One region of the Mycobacterium virginiense genome, then DNA from elsewhere that is predicted to be linked to it. Evidence: riboswitches for the same ligand, from Rfam matches in the RefSeq annotation. Region 1 holds a riboswitch; the other holds the start of a gene.
What was found. A riboswitch is a leader RNA that binds a small molecule or an ion and turns the genes downstream of it on or off. The one in region 1 is predicted to bind magnesium.

Region 1 (8,240 bases):
GGCGTCGAGATCGCCACCGGCGCTACCGCGTTGGGCTCACTGCTGATGCTGCCCGGGGTACGCGGCAGCGGGCCGGGTCCGGTGACCACGGGCGCGGCGGCCGGCGCACTGTCGGGGTACTGGCTGGCGCGCCGTGCCGTGGACGCCGCGGTGCCCCGGCCGGCGGCGGTGCACGAGTGGCACGCGATGTCGGTCGACCAAGTACGGGCGGTGTTACCGCCGCCGGAGCTGGAGGAGCCGACCACGACCCACCATGCGCCGGCCGCGGCGGCTGCGTTGGCGGCGGTGGATCTGGCCCGCCGCGGGGCGCAGGCAACCGCGCCCCCGCGACTGTTGCGGCAGTTCGCCCAGGCCGTGCGCAGTGAGCTGTCCGACCCGATCACGCCGGTGCTGGCGCTGGGGGCCGCGGCCAGCGCGGTACTGGGTTCACCCGTCGACGCGATCCTGGTCGGTTCGGTGTTGGGCGGCAACGCGATGCTGGCCGCCGCACAGCGACTCATCGCCGAGCGCCGGCTCAGCGTGCTGCTGAACGAACAGATTCCACCGGCACGCAAGGTCCTGCCCGACGGCAGTCACTGCGAGATCCCGGCCGAGGAGCTGCTTCCCGGCGATGTGATCGAGGTGCATGCCCACGAGGTGGTGCCCGCTGACGGTCGGCTGATCGAAGCGATCGATCTGGAGGTCGACGAGTCGTCGCTGACGGGTGAGTCGCTGACGGTGGTCAAGCAGGTTGAGGCCACTCCGGGTGCCGATCTGGCCGACCGCGAATGCATGGTCTACGCCGGGACCACCGTGGTGACCGGGACAGCGGTGGCGCTGGTGACCGCCACCGGCGGCGACACCCACGGGCGTCGGGCAGCCGAACTGGTCGCCGGCGATCAGTCCGCGATCGGGTTGCAGCATCAGTTGAGCCTGCTCACCAGTAAGGCCTGGCGGATCAGCTTGGCCGGTGGCGCGCTGGTGACCGGCCTGGGCATGGCCCGCCGGACCGGGTTGCGTCAGGCGGTGGCCAGTGGGATCGCGGTCAGCGTCGCGGCTATCCCCGAGGGGTTGCCGCTGGTGGCCACCCTGTCCCAGCAGTCTTCGGCCCGGCGATTGACCAAGGCCGGGGTGCTGGTGCGGGTGCCACGTTCAGTGGAAGCCCTCGGCCGCGTCGACGTGGTCTGCTTCGACAAGACCGGCACCCTGAGCAAGAACCGGCTGCGGGTGTCGCAAGTGCACCCGGCAGCCGGTTTCACCGACCACGACGTGCTGCGCTTCGCGGCAAGCGCGGCGCCGGTGTCCAACGGCACCCGCCAGGTGCACGCCACCGATACCGCCATCGTGGAGGGCGCTGACGCGGCTGGCGCGTCGGCGCCGGCCGGGCTTGCCGCACACCTGCCGTTCCGCTCCGGGCGCCCGTTCTCGGCGTCGATACGGGGAACCGAGCTGACCCTCAAGGGTGCGCCGGAAATGGTGCTGGCATGCACCGGGGCCGGCCCGGCCGTCAGGCAGTCGGTGGCCACCTTGGCAGGAAACGGCCTACGAGTGATCGCGGTGGCCCGCCGGGAACTGACTTCCGCGCAACTCACCGCGCTGGGCGAGGACCCCGAACCCGAGGAGATCGCCGAGTTCTGCCGCGAGGGACTGACATTCGTCGGCCTGCTCGGGTTGTCCGATACCCCGCGTGACGAGGCCGCCGAACTGCTCGCCGACCTCAAGCGTCGCCAAATCCCGGTGCGGCTCATCACCGGCGACCACCCGTTGACCGCCACTGCGATCGCCCGGGAGCTGGGCCTGGAGGTCGACAGCGACCAGGTGATCAGCGGTGCGCAGTGGGATGCGTTGTCCCGCAAGGGCCAAGAACAAGCGGTAGCCGATCGGGTGGTGTTCGCCCGGATGTCTCCGGAGAACAAGGTGCAGATCGTCCAGACCCTGGAGCGCACCGGCAAGGTTTCGGCGATGGTCGGCGACGGCGCCAACGACGCTGCGGCGATCCGGGCCGCCACGGTCGGAATCGCGGTGGTGGCGCACGGCAGCGAATCGGCCAGCACCGCCGCCGACGTGGTGCTGCTCGACGAGCGGGTCGACACCCTTCTCGACGCGCTGGACGAAGGCCGCGAGCTGTGGCAGCGGGTGCAGGCCGCGGTGGCGGTGCTGCTGGGCGGCAACGCCGGCGAGGTGGCATTCGCGATCATCGGGAGCGCACTGACGGGGCGCTCGCCGCTGAACGCGCGCCAGCTGCTGCTGGTCAACATGCTGACCGACGCGTTGCCGGCCACCGCGCTGGCGGTCAGTTCGCTCAACGAACAGGCCGCCGCTGGTGGACACGGTCCTGACGAGCGCGCGCTGTGGCGCACGGTGGCCGTGCGCGGCGTGACGACGGCGTCGGCCGCGGTGGGCGCCTGGGGGCTGGCTTCGGTCACCGGACGCCAGCAGCGGGCCTCGACAGTGGCCTTGGTGTCGCTGGTCGCAACCCAGCTGGGGCAGACACTGCTGGATTCGCGTGATCCGTTGGTGGTGGCGACCGCTGTCGGCTCGCTGGGCGTGATGGGGACGTTGATCACCATCCCCGGTATCAGCCAGCTTCTGGGCTGCACACCGATCGGGCCGCTGGGCTGGGCCCAGGCCCTGGGTACGGCGACGGTGGCCACCGTCGGCGCAGCCGTGGTACCGCGACTGCTGTCGGGGTCGCAGGACGACACGGTCAAGCCGAAGGAATTCATCGTTCCCGGGCCGCGCCAACCGGGCCGCCCGCAGGCTTCGTCCAACGGTCACCCGGCGCCGCGGTTGCGCCTTGTGCACAATGGGGACACTGACTCTCGCCGCGGAACAGTCGCGGCTCGATCATCCGGCGACCCGTCGCCACCAGGAGGCTCATGATGGCGGACAAGCCGCGGCGCAGCGCATCTCAGCGAGAGGCGGTTGCCCACATTCGCGAGGCAGAGGGATTCGCCGTTGAATTGCCGCTGTTCGGCAAGGTGACGGTGCCGCGCCCTGAGCAATTGGCCTATTACGGCGGGTTGGCGCTGCTGGCGGCTTTCGAGATCATCGACTGGCCGGTGGCCGTGGCGGTGGCTGCCGGCCACATTCTGGCCAGCAACCACCGCAGCGAGGTACTCGAACAGCTCGGCGAGGCCTTGGAGGATGTCTAAGTAGACGTCTTCGATTGACCTCAGTTGTTGACGGTCAGCACTCCGACGCGCCACAGGAGTGCGTACATCTGGTGCAGCGGGCCACTGAGCAGCCGCGTGGTCATGTCGACCAGCGGGTCCGAGGCAGGTGCGGCAGGACGGTTGTCCAGCTTCTTCGGCGTGCTGATGGCACGCGGGGCCGGAGCCGTGATGTCGGTGTAGGCGATTGCAACCATGATGGCCTCCTAGTCGCGTAACGGTGCTACGCGCTCAGCTGGAGGCCGGGGCCTGGCTCAGCTGGAGGCGGTATGCGACCGTTCGGATGGGGACGGAACAGATGTCGAATATCGGCTTGAATATCGGGATGGACTATCACCGGAACTCATTCGTCCCTCACCTCCTCTCGGTCGCGGGCGCGCAGTGGCGCGCCGGTTTCACCGCATGCTTAGGAGGGCAGCTCCGACGACTGTCGGAAGACCGCACCCCACTCGTCAGAGCTTCGACACTGCACGGCGTGTCCCATTCCGGGAAGCCACTTGGGCTCAACCCTTAAGCCGGGAGGAGCTGTCCTGACCCGGGGCGTCTTTCGACGTTCGGGGTCAGTGGCCTATGTCCGTGCAGACGCCTCACCTAACGAGGTGCTTGCACGCTCCATAGTGCACCACCGACGGGGTGCGGTCAACTCCGCCCGATTCGGGTGTGTCGAGGGTCTCTGACGTGCAGCGATGCCGCCAGATCCCCTGCGCACGAGGTGTCACACCAGTCACTTTGGTACCAGATCGAGACCGCGACGGCCCGGTTCTGCGACCGATGCGCAGAACCGGGCCGTGGACTTCGCGCCGTTTCGAATCAGCCGGCCAGCGACGCGAACAACGGTCCCGTCAATTGCAGTCCGGCGCCGGCACCGGCGGTGACGAAGAAGCCGAACAGCGCCAGGGCGGCGCCGGCCAGCGACACGTCCTTGTTGAAGTGGATCTGTTCGCCGGCCTTAACCTGCGGGTCCCGCTCGTTCCAGAACGGATGCATGAGGAACGCCGTCGGCAGCAGGAAGACTGCCAACATCAGCGCGCCGAGATCCGCCCAAGCGCCCACGATCACCAGGGCCGCGCCGGTAAGCATCCAGACGCCCGAGCCCAGCACCGCCAGCTTGCCCGGCTTGATGCCCTTGCTCTCGGTAAAGGCCGCCATCGCGGCGGTCTGGGTGAAGTGTCCCAGCGCTCCTCCGACGAACACGGCACCGAACAGGATTCGGCCGATCAGTATCACGATGTCCATGACGGACCCCTCTCCCAGCTTTGTAGTTGCGTAGTCAACTACATCGGAGCCTAAAGGCGTTTTCGTTGCATTGTCAACTACATCTATCGGGCAGTGCATGATCGCGACGGCGCAACTGTTCCAGCTATCAACACTCAGGTTGCCGATCGGCACCGATTCTCGCGACGGCAGGCAATGCCGACTGCGGCTGGTGGTTGCGATCGAAACTAGCTGCGTGGACTCGGCAGCACGGCGGTCGGCGGGTGTCAGTCCTTCAGATTCAGCGGCTCGACGGCGTAGCGCCCCGGCGTCCGCCACGACGCGAGCGCCCCGAGCAGCATCATGACCGCGGCAGCGGCAAAGACCACCGCGAGACCGGTATGGAAGGGACCGGAGATGAGCTGCGGGAAGAAGCTGTGTCCGGTCAATGTCTCGGCGTCAACACCGGGCGCGGCCAACGCACCCGACGGTGCCAGCAGCTCGGCAATCGGGTTGTAGCCCAGGAATGCCGCGAACAGGCTGCCCACCGGCGGGGTGTTGGCCACCTGATCGGCGACACCAGCAGAGACGCCCTGCTGCTGCAATCCGGCACCTAGGGCCGCCGGCAAGGTGTTGGCCAGCCCGATCACCATCAGCGAGAAGAAGATGCCGATCGACAATGACGTGCCCGCATTGAAGAACGTGGCCCGCACGCCCGATGCCGCACCACGCTGGTCGGCCGGGACACTGGACATGACCACGGCACTGTTGGGCGCGGTGAAGATCCCGCCACCCAGGCCGTTGAGGAACACCAGCGCTGCGAACACCCGGTAGTCGAAGTCCACCGGAAGCAGCACCAGCCCCACGAACGTCGCCGCCATCAGCACCATGCCGCCGACCGTGAACGGACGGGCACCGCGGCGGTCCGACAACGAACCGGCCACCGGACCGGCCAACAGGAACCCGGCCGTCATGGGCAGCAGATAGATACCCGCCCACAACGGCGTCGATTCGTAGCTGTAGCCGTGCAGCGGCAGCCAAATGCCCTGTAACCAGATGATCAGCATGAACTGCATGCCGCCACGCCCGATCGCCGACAGCAGGCCTGCCGCGTTGGCCATCCCGAACGCGGGAATCGTGAAGAGCCGCACGTCCAGCAGCGGCGCGGCAACCCGTAGCTCGACGAAACAGAACAGCACCAGCAGCGCCACTCCGAGCCCCAGCGCACCCAGCACGGCCGGGCTGGCCCAGCTGGTCGGCGAAGACCCGTGCGGCTGAATGCTGTAAGTGATGGCGGTCAGCACCACGGTCAGGCCCAGCCCGAGCGTCGCCGTGCCCGCCCAGTCCAGCTTCGCCGGCGCCCGTTCGCCGAGTTCGTGCAGTGAGCGCACCGACCAGATCGTGCCCAGCACGCCGATCGGCACCCCGACCCAGAACACCGCCCGCCAGTCCCATTCGGACAGCACGCCGCCGATCAGTAGGCCCACAAAGGACCCGGCGACCGCGGCCACCTGGTTGACGCCCAGCGCCATGCCGCGCTGATTGGCCGGGAACGCATCAGTGAGGATCGCCGACGATGACGCCATCAGCATCGCCCCGCCGACGCCCTGCACCACCCGCCACGCGATCAACCACTGGGCACCGCGCCCCATGTCGAATGGATCGATCGACAGCGCGATCGCCGCGACGGTGAACACCACGAAACCCAGGTTGTAGATGCGCACCCTGCCGAACATGTCGCCGAGCCGGCCGAAGAACACCACCAGCACTGCCGACACCAGCAGATAGCCCATCAACATCCACAGCAGGTAGCTGACGTTCGCGGGCTCCAACGGGTTCAGGCCGATACCCCGGAAGATCGCGGGCATCGAGATCAGCACGATCGAGCCGTTGATGGTCGCCAGCAGGACACCCAGCGTGGTGTTGGACAGCGCGACCCACTTGTAGCGCGGGTGGTCACGGTCGTAGCGCAGCCGGCGGCGAGCGGTGGCGACTGCGCCCGGATCTTGGAGACCGGTGTTCACCTGCTCTATCTGCGCCGTCATGTCTCTCCCAGCTACCTCTACCCCGACCACATATGTTAGCTAAGCAAATGATCAGTTACCTAATTGTCTTCCGGCGGCCGCAGCGCCTTACGCCGACTGCTGCGCTGCGATAGCGTGGCAGTGCACGAATCGCCAGTGCAGAAATCGCAAAACCGCGGGAGCGCAACCAGTGCGCTGAGAGGACGGCCGGGGCCGTCGACCGTACGAACCTGACCGGGTCATGCCGGCAAGGGAGAGGAAGAACCATGACTGACGTTGCAGTGGAGCCGCAGGTCACCACCGGGCCCATCCCCTACAGCGAGAAGGCCTACCGCGAGATCGAAGCTCCCGGCGGCGTCACTATGAAAGTGCCGTTCCGGCGCATCAACCTGACCACCGGTGAGCACTTCGACGTCTACGACACCTCCGGTCCCTACACCGACACCAATGCCGAGATCGATCTGCACCGCGGTCTGCCGCCGCGGCCGGGTGTGGTGACCGACCGCGGTACTCAGCTGCAGCGCGCCCAGGCCGGTGAGATCACCGCCGAGATGGCCTTCATCGCCGCCCGCGAGGGAGTTCCCGCAGAGCTGGTCCGCGACGAAGTCGCCCGCGGACGGGCGGTGATCCCGGCCAACCACAACCACCCCGAGCTCGAGCCGATGATCATCGGCAAGGCGTTCAAGGTCAAGATCAACGCCAATATCGGCAACTCCGCGGTGACCAGTTCGATCGCCGAAGAGGTGGACAAGCTGGTGTGGGCGACCCGCTGGGGCGCCGACAACGTCATGGACCTGTCCACCGGCAAGGACATTCACGAGACGCGGGAGTGGATTCTGCGCAACTCGCCGGTGCCGATCGGGACCGTCCCGATCTATCAGGCGCTGGAGAAGGTCAACGGCGACCCGACCAAACTGACCTGGGAGCTGTACCGCGACACCGTGATCGAGCAGTGCGAGCAGGGCGTGGATTACATGACCGTGCACGCCGGGGTGCTGTTGCGGTATGTGCCGTTGACCGCCAAGCGGGTCACCGGCATCGTGTCGCGCGGCGGCTCGATCATGGCGGCATGGTGCCTGTCACGGCATCAGGAGTCATTCCTGTACACCAACTTTGAAGAGCTGGCCGACATCCTGGCCAGCTACGACGTCACGTTCTCCCTCGGCGACGGGCTGCGGCCCGGTTCCATCGCCGACGCCAACGACGAAGCCCAGTTCGCCGAGTTGCGCACCCTGGGCGAGCTGACCAAGATCGCCAAATCCCGTGGCGCGCAGGTGATGATCGAGGGCCCGGGCCACGTCCCGATGCACAAGATCGTCGAGAACGTGCGGCTGGAAGAGGAATGGTGCGACGAGGCACCCTTCTACACGCTGGGACCGCTGGCCACCGACATCGCACCGGCCTACGACCACATCACCTCGGCGATCGGCGCGGCGATCATCGCCCAGGCCGGCACTGCGATGCTGTGCTACGTGACCCCCAAGGAGCACCTGGGCCTGCCCGACCGCAAGGACGTCAAGGACGGGGTGATCGCCTACAAGATCGCCGCACACGCCGCAGACCTGGCCAAGGGGCATCCCGGCGCCCAGGATCGCGACAACGCACTGTCCAAGGCACGCTTCGAGTTCCGCTGGTATGACCAGTTCGCGTTGTCCCTGGACCCGGACACCGCACGCGAGTACCACGACGAGACCCTGCCCGCCGAGCCGGCCAAGTCCGCGCACTTCTGCTCGATGTGTGGCCCGAAGTTCTGCTCGATGCGGATCAGCCACGACGTGCGTGACTACGCCAACGAGAACGGCCTACATACCCAGGACGACATCGACGCCGCCATCCAGAAGGGTATGGACGAGAAGTCAGCCGAGTTCGC
Region 2 (8,240 bases), 540 kb from region 1:
CGGCGCAGGTGGGCGGCTAGCTTAGTGGCGATCGCGGCACGGCCGTCCAGCTACGCAGCTGGGCGTAGATCGGCCTCAACGAATCAAGACCAACCAAGTCTTTGCAGACAGGAGCCCACTTATGGCGTCAGCATCTCTGGGCGTCTACACGTGCCTCGCGTGTGTCGTGATGCTTACCCTGGCACTCTTCTTGTCCAGCAAATCCTGATCGGTCGCACGACCTCACGGATGTAGATTCCACTGGCCGCAGTCCTGGGCCAGGACGTCGTTGACGTCGACTTCGATCCCGCCGACGATCGGGCCCGGGTTCGAGGCGGTACTCACAATCCGTTGGTAGAGCACCGCCCCGGGGTCGACCTGACCACGTGACCAGGATCGGGTCTGCCAGGCCCACCGCTTACCGGGTGTGCGGGAGACCCCGATGACCCCGTCGGCAGCCGCCCACTGGCACACGTTCACGCCCCCGTAGACGCCGGTGCGCTGCACTCCCAGTACCGAATTGATTCCGCGAAACCACTGCAGTGCCACGGCGTTCCAGGTGTTGCGGTCGATGTCGTCGTCGACGCTGAAGAAGATCGGCGCACTTTGGCCGCCGCCGGCTGCGCTGTGCAGTTGCCAGGCGGTGCGCGCGTCAGCGACTCCGCCGGGGTATCCCCGGGTGAAGTCCGACGGGGCCGTCCCGCCGGGCTTGCCGTACTGGAAGTTGCTGACGATCACCAGCCCCGCTGCAGTCAGCGACTCGGCATAGGGCCGGGTGATCGGCTTGGCGCCGAAATTGGAGCCGGGCCGCGACGTCGACACGTAGTTGATGACGCCGGCGTGGCCCGCGGCCCGGATGTCGTGCGCCGGAATCTGGCGCATGGCGTAGTCGATCAACGTGGGCGCCGCAGCCGAAGCCGCCGGCGTGGCGACGGACGCTGCGCCCAGCCCGGTGAGGGCAGCAGCGGATGCGTACCGCAGCGCGTCACGTCGGGAAACGTGGTTGGCAGGGCGGGAAGTCCGCGGAGAGTCAGGCACGGGCCGATGTTAACAATGTGACTGCTGTTAACGGTGCCGCCCGCGCCGAGAGCGCCCAGATGCTTTGTCGTTGATGCCGGCCGTGCGGCCTGGTGGTGGTCCCTCAGCGTGGTCCGATTGGCTGGGCGCGACAACCGGGCCGGCTAACCGACCCCGACGGGCCGCGGCATCACGGTCAGCTTGACGCCATAGCGCGGCGTGCCCAAACCGTAGCTGCCGTTGCGCCCGGCGCCGCCCGGAGGAATCGGGGGAGGCAGGGCGGTCATCGACCGGCTCTCCGGGGCGACGGTCCAGCCGCTCCCCGTCCCGGCGGCAGGAGCACCCGCCGGGGTTGCCGCCGCCCAGCTGGGTGGCGTCGACAGCGAACCGACCAGGGTGGCCCGGCCCACTCCCGCGGCCACCGGGGAGCCGCTGCCACCGGCAGCGCGGCCCGCGGTCTCCAACCCACTAGTGGCCGTCGATGCCAGGGTCATGCCCGGCATGGGCCCGAGCCCGCCGCGGGCCAGGGCGGCTGTGCCGCCATCCATCCCGCGCGCGAGAAACCCGAGCGTGGCCAGCCCGGAAAACCCCTCGATGTTGCCACCGGGGTCGAAAATGCCGGTTGCGGCGATCGTGTTCCACAGCTGGGCATTGATGTTCAAACCCGACCCGTCATCGTGGCCCCACGTTCCGTCGAAGAGGCCGTCGAAGAACTTCGTCCAGTGCCAGTCCGGATCCGTGGGACGCGAGCCCTCCGCCGGCGACGCCAGGCTCCGTAACGCATCGGGCAGTTGGGCGTGGGCGTCGGTGGGGTCCACACCGCCGGTGGCCTGCGTGCCGTCGTCTTGATTGGTGGTCTCCGGCGCATCGGCAAAGGGGATCAGTTGGGTGGCGGTGGCGGAAGCCGCGGCGTAGCCATACATCGCCACCGCGTCTTGGGCCCACATCTGTCCGTAGCGCGCTTCGGTCGCTGCGATCGCCGGTGTGTTCTGTCCCAGTGCGTTGGTCTTGACCAATGATGCCAGCAGCACGCGGTTGGTCTCGATCGCCGCCGGCGGCACCGTCATAGCGTGGGCCGCGGCATACGCTTCGGCCGCGGCGTAGGCCTGTGCCGCGGTCTGCTCAGCCTGCTCGGCGGTCACACTCAGCCATACAAAGTAGGGCTCGGAAGCCGCCGCCATCGCCGATGCGGATGGCCCCCACCAGCCCTGACTGGCCAGGCTCGCGACCAGCCACTCGAACGATGTTGCCGCCGAACGCAATTCCGCGGCCAGTAAATTCCAGGACGCCGCAGCGGCCAGCATCGGCCCTGATCCTGCTCCGGCGTACATGCGCGCCGAATTGATCTCTGGTGGCATCGATCCGTAGTCCATTATCCAAAACCCTTTCAGTAGACCGAGATAACGTTTGCGGTATCGGTCGCTGCGTATGACTGTGCGCTGTGCTGCAGGGTTTTGACGAACATCTCGTGCACCACCGCGGCGCGCTTACTGATCGCTTGGTACATCTGTGCGTGCCGCGCGAACTGCGCCGCGGTCAGGGCGGAGACCTCGTCGGCGGCGGCGGGAATCACGCCTGTGGTCGGCGCTGCGGCAGCGGCACTCTGCGCGGCGACGGTATCGCCGACACCGCGCAGATCGGCCGCTGTCGCGATGAGATCTTCGGGCAGTGCGTACACGAAAGACATAGGGGACTCTCCTTTGAGAGGGCATGACGAATTACGCCGTCCTACAAGAACGGTCGCGTGCCGAAGCGGCGCAGGTCCACGTTTCGGACAGCGCTGATGCGGTGCGGGCGAACCGATTCAGGGGGTGAAGGCGGCGCCGGGGCAGGGTTCGAACGAAATGGTCGTCGATCTCGGATAGGGACTATCGCTCGTACTCAATGTCGCTCTCACCTCCTCACGGCCAGGGCACACGGGGATGCCGTTGCAGTGGGCACAGCGGGACTACCGAACCAGCGCAGAGTCGGCCGGACGGCACCCCTCTCGACAGAGTTTTGGCACTGCACGGCGTATCCAGTCGTATGCCGAAAGCCACTTGGGCTCAACCCTTAAGCCGGGAAGAGCTGTCCTGACCCTGGGCGTCTCTCGACGTTTGAGGTCAGTGGCCTGTATCCGTACAGACGCCTCACCTAGCGAGGTGCGTTCGCGGCCATGGTGGCATCACCGTGGGGGATAGTCAACTCGAATGAGAACCTCTGCGCTGCCAGATGAGTTGCCCAAAATGTAACGAGCATCGCGAATGATACTGGCGTTCCACATGTTTCGTTGGTGCGAAAAGTTTGCCCAGCAGCGGTCGATGTGCTCTTGCTGAGAATGTCAAAGCGGTGACAGGGTGAACGGCCAGAATTACCAATGCATCCCGACGCCAAGTACTCGACCCGAACTCCGGAATGCCTCGTAGCAAGGCGATTCGGTAGACCGATCCGGATAGAGCTCCTGCTACCTTCGAAAGTGCCCTCGGTCGATCTGAGTGCGCGTGGTCGCCTGAGCACGGTTCGGGTTCGACCCTTGACCGATGTCGCTCAGATTTACTTAAATGGGCTAGCAGTCACATCACCGGCTACCCGTGTCGGCAGTCCGCCGCGGACGGGCCACGGCGGGTGAGGAGGAACTTGTGCAGACGTCGGCGTCCGAAGTCTCCGCTCACCCCGACTACGGCGGCCCCTTGCTCGGGTCCGGAAGCCAACTGGAACGCGCCACGCTCGACGCGCTGGACCGGCTGCAGCAGGTGTTGACGCTGCGCCCACTCGGCGATGACCGATACCGGGCGGGAAACGAGGCCGGCCGGTTCGGCCGGATCTTCGGCGGCCAGCTGATTGCCCAGGCGATGACAGCAGCCGCGGCCACGGTCCCCGAGCTCTCCGCCCACTCCATCCACGCATCGTTTCTGCGGCCCGGCGACTCAGGTGTACCGCTGGAGATCGCGGTCGACCGCACCCGCGACGGTCGCACCATGTCGGCGCGGCAGGTCACCATCCAGCAGGGCGGCCGCACCCTCGTGGTGGCGACGGTGTCCTTCGACACCAGCCCGGACGGCATAGATGCCGCCCCCGTGCCGCTGCCTGGACCCGAACCGGCGGCTCTTCCGCTGCTACAGCACTGGGTGCAACACGCCCCGCCCTATCTGGCAGGGCAAGGGAACACCTGGATAGAACGGCCCCCACCGCTGGAAGTCCGCACCGCCGAAGCCCCGGTATTCCTCGGCGGTGCGCAAGCGCCGGGTCCGCGTGCCCACTGGATGCGGTTGCCGCGCGGAATCGACGGCGACCCGCAACTGCACGCGGTGCTCCTTGCCTACGCCAGCGACTACCTCCTGGTGGACACCGCGTTTCGTGCCCACCCGCAGCCGGTCGATCATGCCACGCACACCGGCCTGACCCTGGACCACAGCGTGTGGCTACACCGCCCAGTCCACTTCGAGCGATGGCATCTCTACACCCAGCAGACCGTCGCCACGGCCGGACATCGTGCCCTGGTGCACGGCACCATGGTGGATGCCGCAGGGAGGCATGTGGCCAGCACCGCGCAAGAAGTCCTCGTCCGGCCGATAGCCGAGCTGCCAGTGCCACAGAAACCCGAGGGACAGTAGTGGTCTTGCGCAGGGTGGCGGCGAGCCTCGATGGACGGGTAGCTGTCATCACCGGAGGTGGTTCGGGGATCGGCCGAGGCATCGCCGAGGGCTTCGCGGAATTCGGCGCCAGGGTGGTGATCTGGGAACGCGACACCGAAGCGGCCCGAGCGACCGCGAAGCTGGTCGGTGGTCACGCATGCATAATTGATGTCCGCGACCCCGATCAGGTCGATGCCGCACTGGCGGAAACCCTTGCCACGGTGGGCCTGCCGACGGTGTTGGTCAACAATGCCGGGGGAGTGTTCGCTTCCCCGTTGCTGGACACCGCACCCAAGGGGTGGGACACCCTGATCCGTTCCAACCTCACCCACGTCCTGCTCTGCACGCAGCGCGTCGCGCAGGCACTGGTCCGTCACAGCGCGGCCGGCAGCATCATCAATGTCGCCAGCATCGAGGGCTCCCGTGCCGCACCTGGCTACGCGGCCTACGCGGCGGCGAAAGCAGGCGTCATCAACCTGACCAAAACGGCGGCTCTGGAGTTGGCGCTGCACCGCATCCGGGTCAACTGCCTGGCCCCGGACCTCACGCTCACCGAAGGTATCGAACGAGTCGGCTCGGCCGAGATGCTGGCCAACGCCAACCAGATGATCCCGATGGGACGGACCGGGCATGTCGACGAAATGGCAGGTGCTGCAGTCTTTCTGGCCAGCGACCTGGGTTCCTACGTGACAGGGCAGACGTTGCACGTCGACGGCGGAACGCACGCTGCGGGCGGCTGGTATCACCATCCCGACAGTGGCGATTACATCCTCGGTCCGTCACGGCCGACAACCACTTAGCAACTCCACGCGAAGGAGAACCGTATGCGGTTCGCGTTCACCTACCCGATCATCACCCATCCATGCGATCCAGAGCTGGTCTCGGCGCAAGCGGTGACCACCGTCGCGCAGGCCGCAGAAGCCGCCGGGTTTGGCGCCATGGGTTTCACGGACCACCCGGCACCTACTCAGCGTTGGCTCGACGCCGGCGGCCACGACAGTCTCGATCCCTTCGTGGCGATGGGATTCGCCGCGGCGCACACCGAAAAGATCCGGTTCATACCGAACGTCGTTGTCTTGCCCTACCGCAACCCGTTTGTGGTGGCGAAATCGGGCGCGACGCTGGATCTGTTGTCGGGGGGAAGGTTCACCTTGGCCGTCGGTGTGGGCTACCTCAAGGGTGAATTTGCCGCTTTGGGGGTGGACTTCGATGAGCGCGCCGCACTGGTCGAGGAGAGCCTGGACGTCATCCGCGCCATCTGGACCGGTGACGACGTCTCCTTCGAAGGCCGGCATTTTCGTGCTCGCGGAATCACCGCCCATCCGCGACCGGTCAGCAGCCCCCATCCGCCGATCTGGATCGGTGGAAACACGGGCAGAGCACGTAAGCGGGTCGCGGAGCGGGGTGATGGCTGGGCACCGTTCCCGGCGTCGCCCGGCCTGGCCAGCACCGCCCGCACCGCCGAGATGAATTCGGTCGAAGTCCTGGCAGCGGGCATCGACGACCTGAAACGGCGCTGCGACGAGGCCGGCCGTGACTGGGCCGCCATCGACATCTGCTTCTCGAACCTCCTAGGCGGCCGTCCCGGCTACGACGACTTCGAGCCCGGCGCCTACCTCGACGGCCTGGGCCGGCTCGCCGAAGCCGGCGTGACCTGGGTACAGGTCGCCGTTCCGGGCGACAGCCTCAGCCACACGGTGGAGGCCCTGGGCCACTTCGGCGAATCGGTGATCAGCACGTTGTAGGAACGTGCGGCCGGTACCCTTGCCAGTTGTGACGCGTTCCGCTTCGCGGCGCGACGTGCTGAGGTATGCCGCGGTACTCGGCCCGGCGCTGGCCCTGCCCGGCGTTCTCGGGGCGACGGCCGGCGCACCGCGGGCTGGTGCGAACGGGCTGCAGGTCATCGATTTCGCCCACCGGTTGGTCTCGCCGGACCAGATCAAGGCCGCCGGATTCGACGGAGCGTTGGTCTACGTCTCCGAGCTCCGGCCGGGTGCCACCTTCGACTTCAAGCCCGTCACCCGCGACTATGCCGACGGGCTACGCGCCGCCGGTCTGCAGGTCGCCAGCTGCTACCAGTTCGGCAAACCGGGTTGGACGCAGTCGCCGTCGGACTTCACCCGGGGCTACGACGGCGGCGTGGCCGATGCGCAGACTGCGCTGCGGCTGCATATCGCGGCCGGGGGACCGCCGTCAGCGCCGATCTACTTCAGTGTCGACGAGGACATCGACGCCACAACCTGGAAGAACGTCGCGGTCCAATGGTTTCGCGGGATCAACTCCGTACTGGGCGTTGACCGCACCGGAATCTACGGCGGCGCCCGCCAGTGCACCTGGGCGATCAACGACGGTGTGATCGGAAGGTCGACCAGCCCGGGTCACCGGTGGGCATGGCAGACCCGCGCATGGTCGCGCGGAGACCGCGAACCGGCAGCCGTACTCTTCCAACGAGAAATCGTCACCGCGACCGAGCCGGGTTTCGTCATCGACGACGTGCATGTGGACGTCAACGACGTTCTTGCCGCGGACTTCGGTCAGTGGGACCTCGCCCGACAACAGGGGGAACTTTCGTGATCGGCACATCCTGGGACGCGCCACGTGTGGCCCGGTGGTCCGGCATCCTGGGCGTCGTCCTGCCCGCGACCACATTGCTGGCTTACCCGATCTGGTCTTTCCCGGGGACCCGGACGCAGTCGATTGACGTGGCGCGGTGGGCGGCAGCCCACCACGACCGCCTGGTCGTGACAATGGCGCTCAACACCGTCGGTGTCACGCTCTGGTTCGTCTTCGGTGCCGCGGTGTGGGCGTACATGCGGGATCGCGTTCCGATGAAATCGATCCTGCCGACCTGCTTCGCCGCGGGCTTCATCGGATGCCTGACCCTGCTGCTCAGCGGGTTCACTGCCTTTGACCTCCTGCTGTACCGGCGCCGCAGTGCCGACGCGGCGTCACTGCTCTACGACCTGACGTTCGGGTTGCTGGCCATGTCGGGGATGCCCCTGGTGGTGGCGCTGGGCGCGTTCGTGATCGCGGTCTATGCCCGCCGGACGTTGCCGGCGTACGCGGGTCACCTGGCACTTGCTGCCGCGGTGGTCCATCCGGTGCTGCTCCTGACGTTCGTCTTCCGCAGTGGCCCGCTGTCGCTGGAGAGCTACTCGATCACCGCAATGCCGGCGTTCTTGTTCGCCTGGATCCTGGGGACGGCGCTGGCGATGCCTCGCTCCAGCGATAGCCCACCCCCGGGCACGGCGTCAGCGCAGCGTCGTGGGTCGGCCGTGCGTAGCACCTCGCCAGGGCGCTAGCAGCAGCTCGCAGGCCCGCCGCATGTCGCGTTCGGCCTGGGCGGGCGTCGTCTCACCCATCACCGCCCAGGACAAGATGCCGTAGGCGCACTGTTCCACCAGTAGCGCCAACTGGATGTCTCGCGGTGCGGGCCGGGCGATGCCGGCGACGGACAGGATGTTGGTTCGCAGGTCGAAGTCCCCGGTTGCCGTCGACTCGGACCGCCGGGCATTGACCGAGGTGATCATGGCGCGAGCCAGCCGAGGTCGCGCGAGCATCGAACGGCAGATGCCGACCATGAGATCGGTGACGTCGGCTGCCGGACAGCCCGTCGGCGGGTGCGCCGGA

Region 2: it holds a riboswitch for magnesium, as region 1 does, so the genes downstream of both, MJO54_RS23140 (PE family protein) here and MJO54_RS02080 (Rv1535 family protein) in region 1, are expected to answer to the same signal.

What each region holds. Positions count from the first base shown of each region.
Region 1 covers NZ_CP092430.2:429,265-437,504, reverse strand. Annotated here, with positions in the region: gene MJO54_RS02090 (cation-translocating P-type ATPase) at 1-2,862, shown strand, start outside; gene MJO54_RS02085 (hypothetical protein) at 2,859-3,134, shown strand; gene MJO54_RS02080 (Rv1535 family protein) at 3,155-3,349, opposite strand; M-box (ykoK) riboswitch at 3,590-3,758, opposite strand; gene MJO54_RS02075 (DoxX family protein) at 3,963-4,388, opposite strand; gene MJO54_RS02070 (MFS transporter) at 4,634-6,391, opposite strand; gene thiC (phosphomethylpyrimidine synthase ThiC) at 6,637-8,240, shown strand, end outside.
Region 2 covers NZ_CP092430.2:4,868,099-4,876,338, reverse strand. Annotated here, with positions in the region: gene MJO54_RS23150 (DUF1906 domain-containing protein) at 223-1,017, opposite strand; gene MJO54_RS23145 (PPE family protein) at 1,161-2,369, opposite strand; gene MJO54_RS23140 (PE family protein) at 2,384-2,683, opposite strand; M-box (ykoK) riboswitch at 2,972-3,144, opposite strand; gene MJO54_RS23135 (acyl-CoA thioesterase) at 3,615-4,589, shown strand; gene MJO54_RS23130 (SDR family NAD(P)-dependent oxidoreductase) at 4,589-5,410, shown strand; gene MJO54_RS23125 (LLM class F420-dependent oxidoreductase) at 5,435-6,355, shown strand; gene MJO54_RS23120 (DUF1906 domain-containing protein) at 6,384-7,184, shown strand; gene MJO54_RS23115 (hypothetical protein) at 7,181-7,912, shown strand; gene MJO54_RS23110 (TetR/AcrR family transcriptional regulator) at 7,862-8,240, opposite strand, start outside.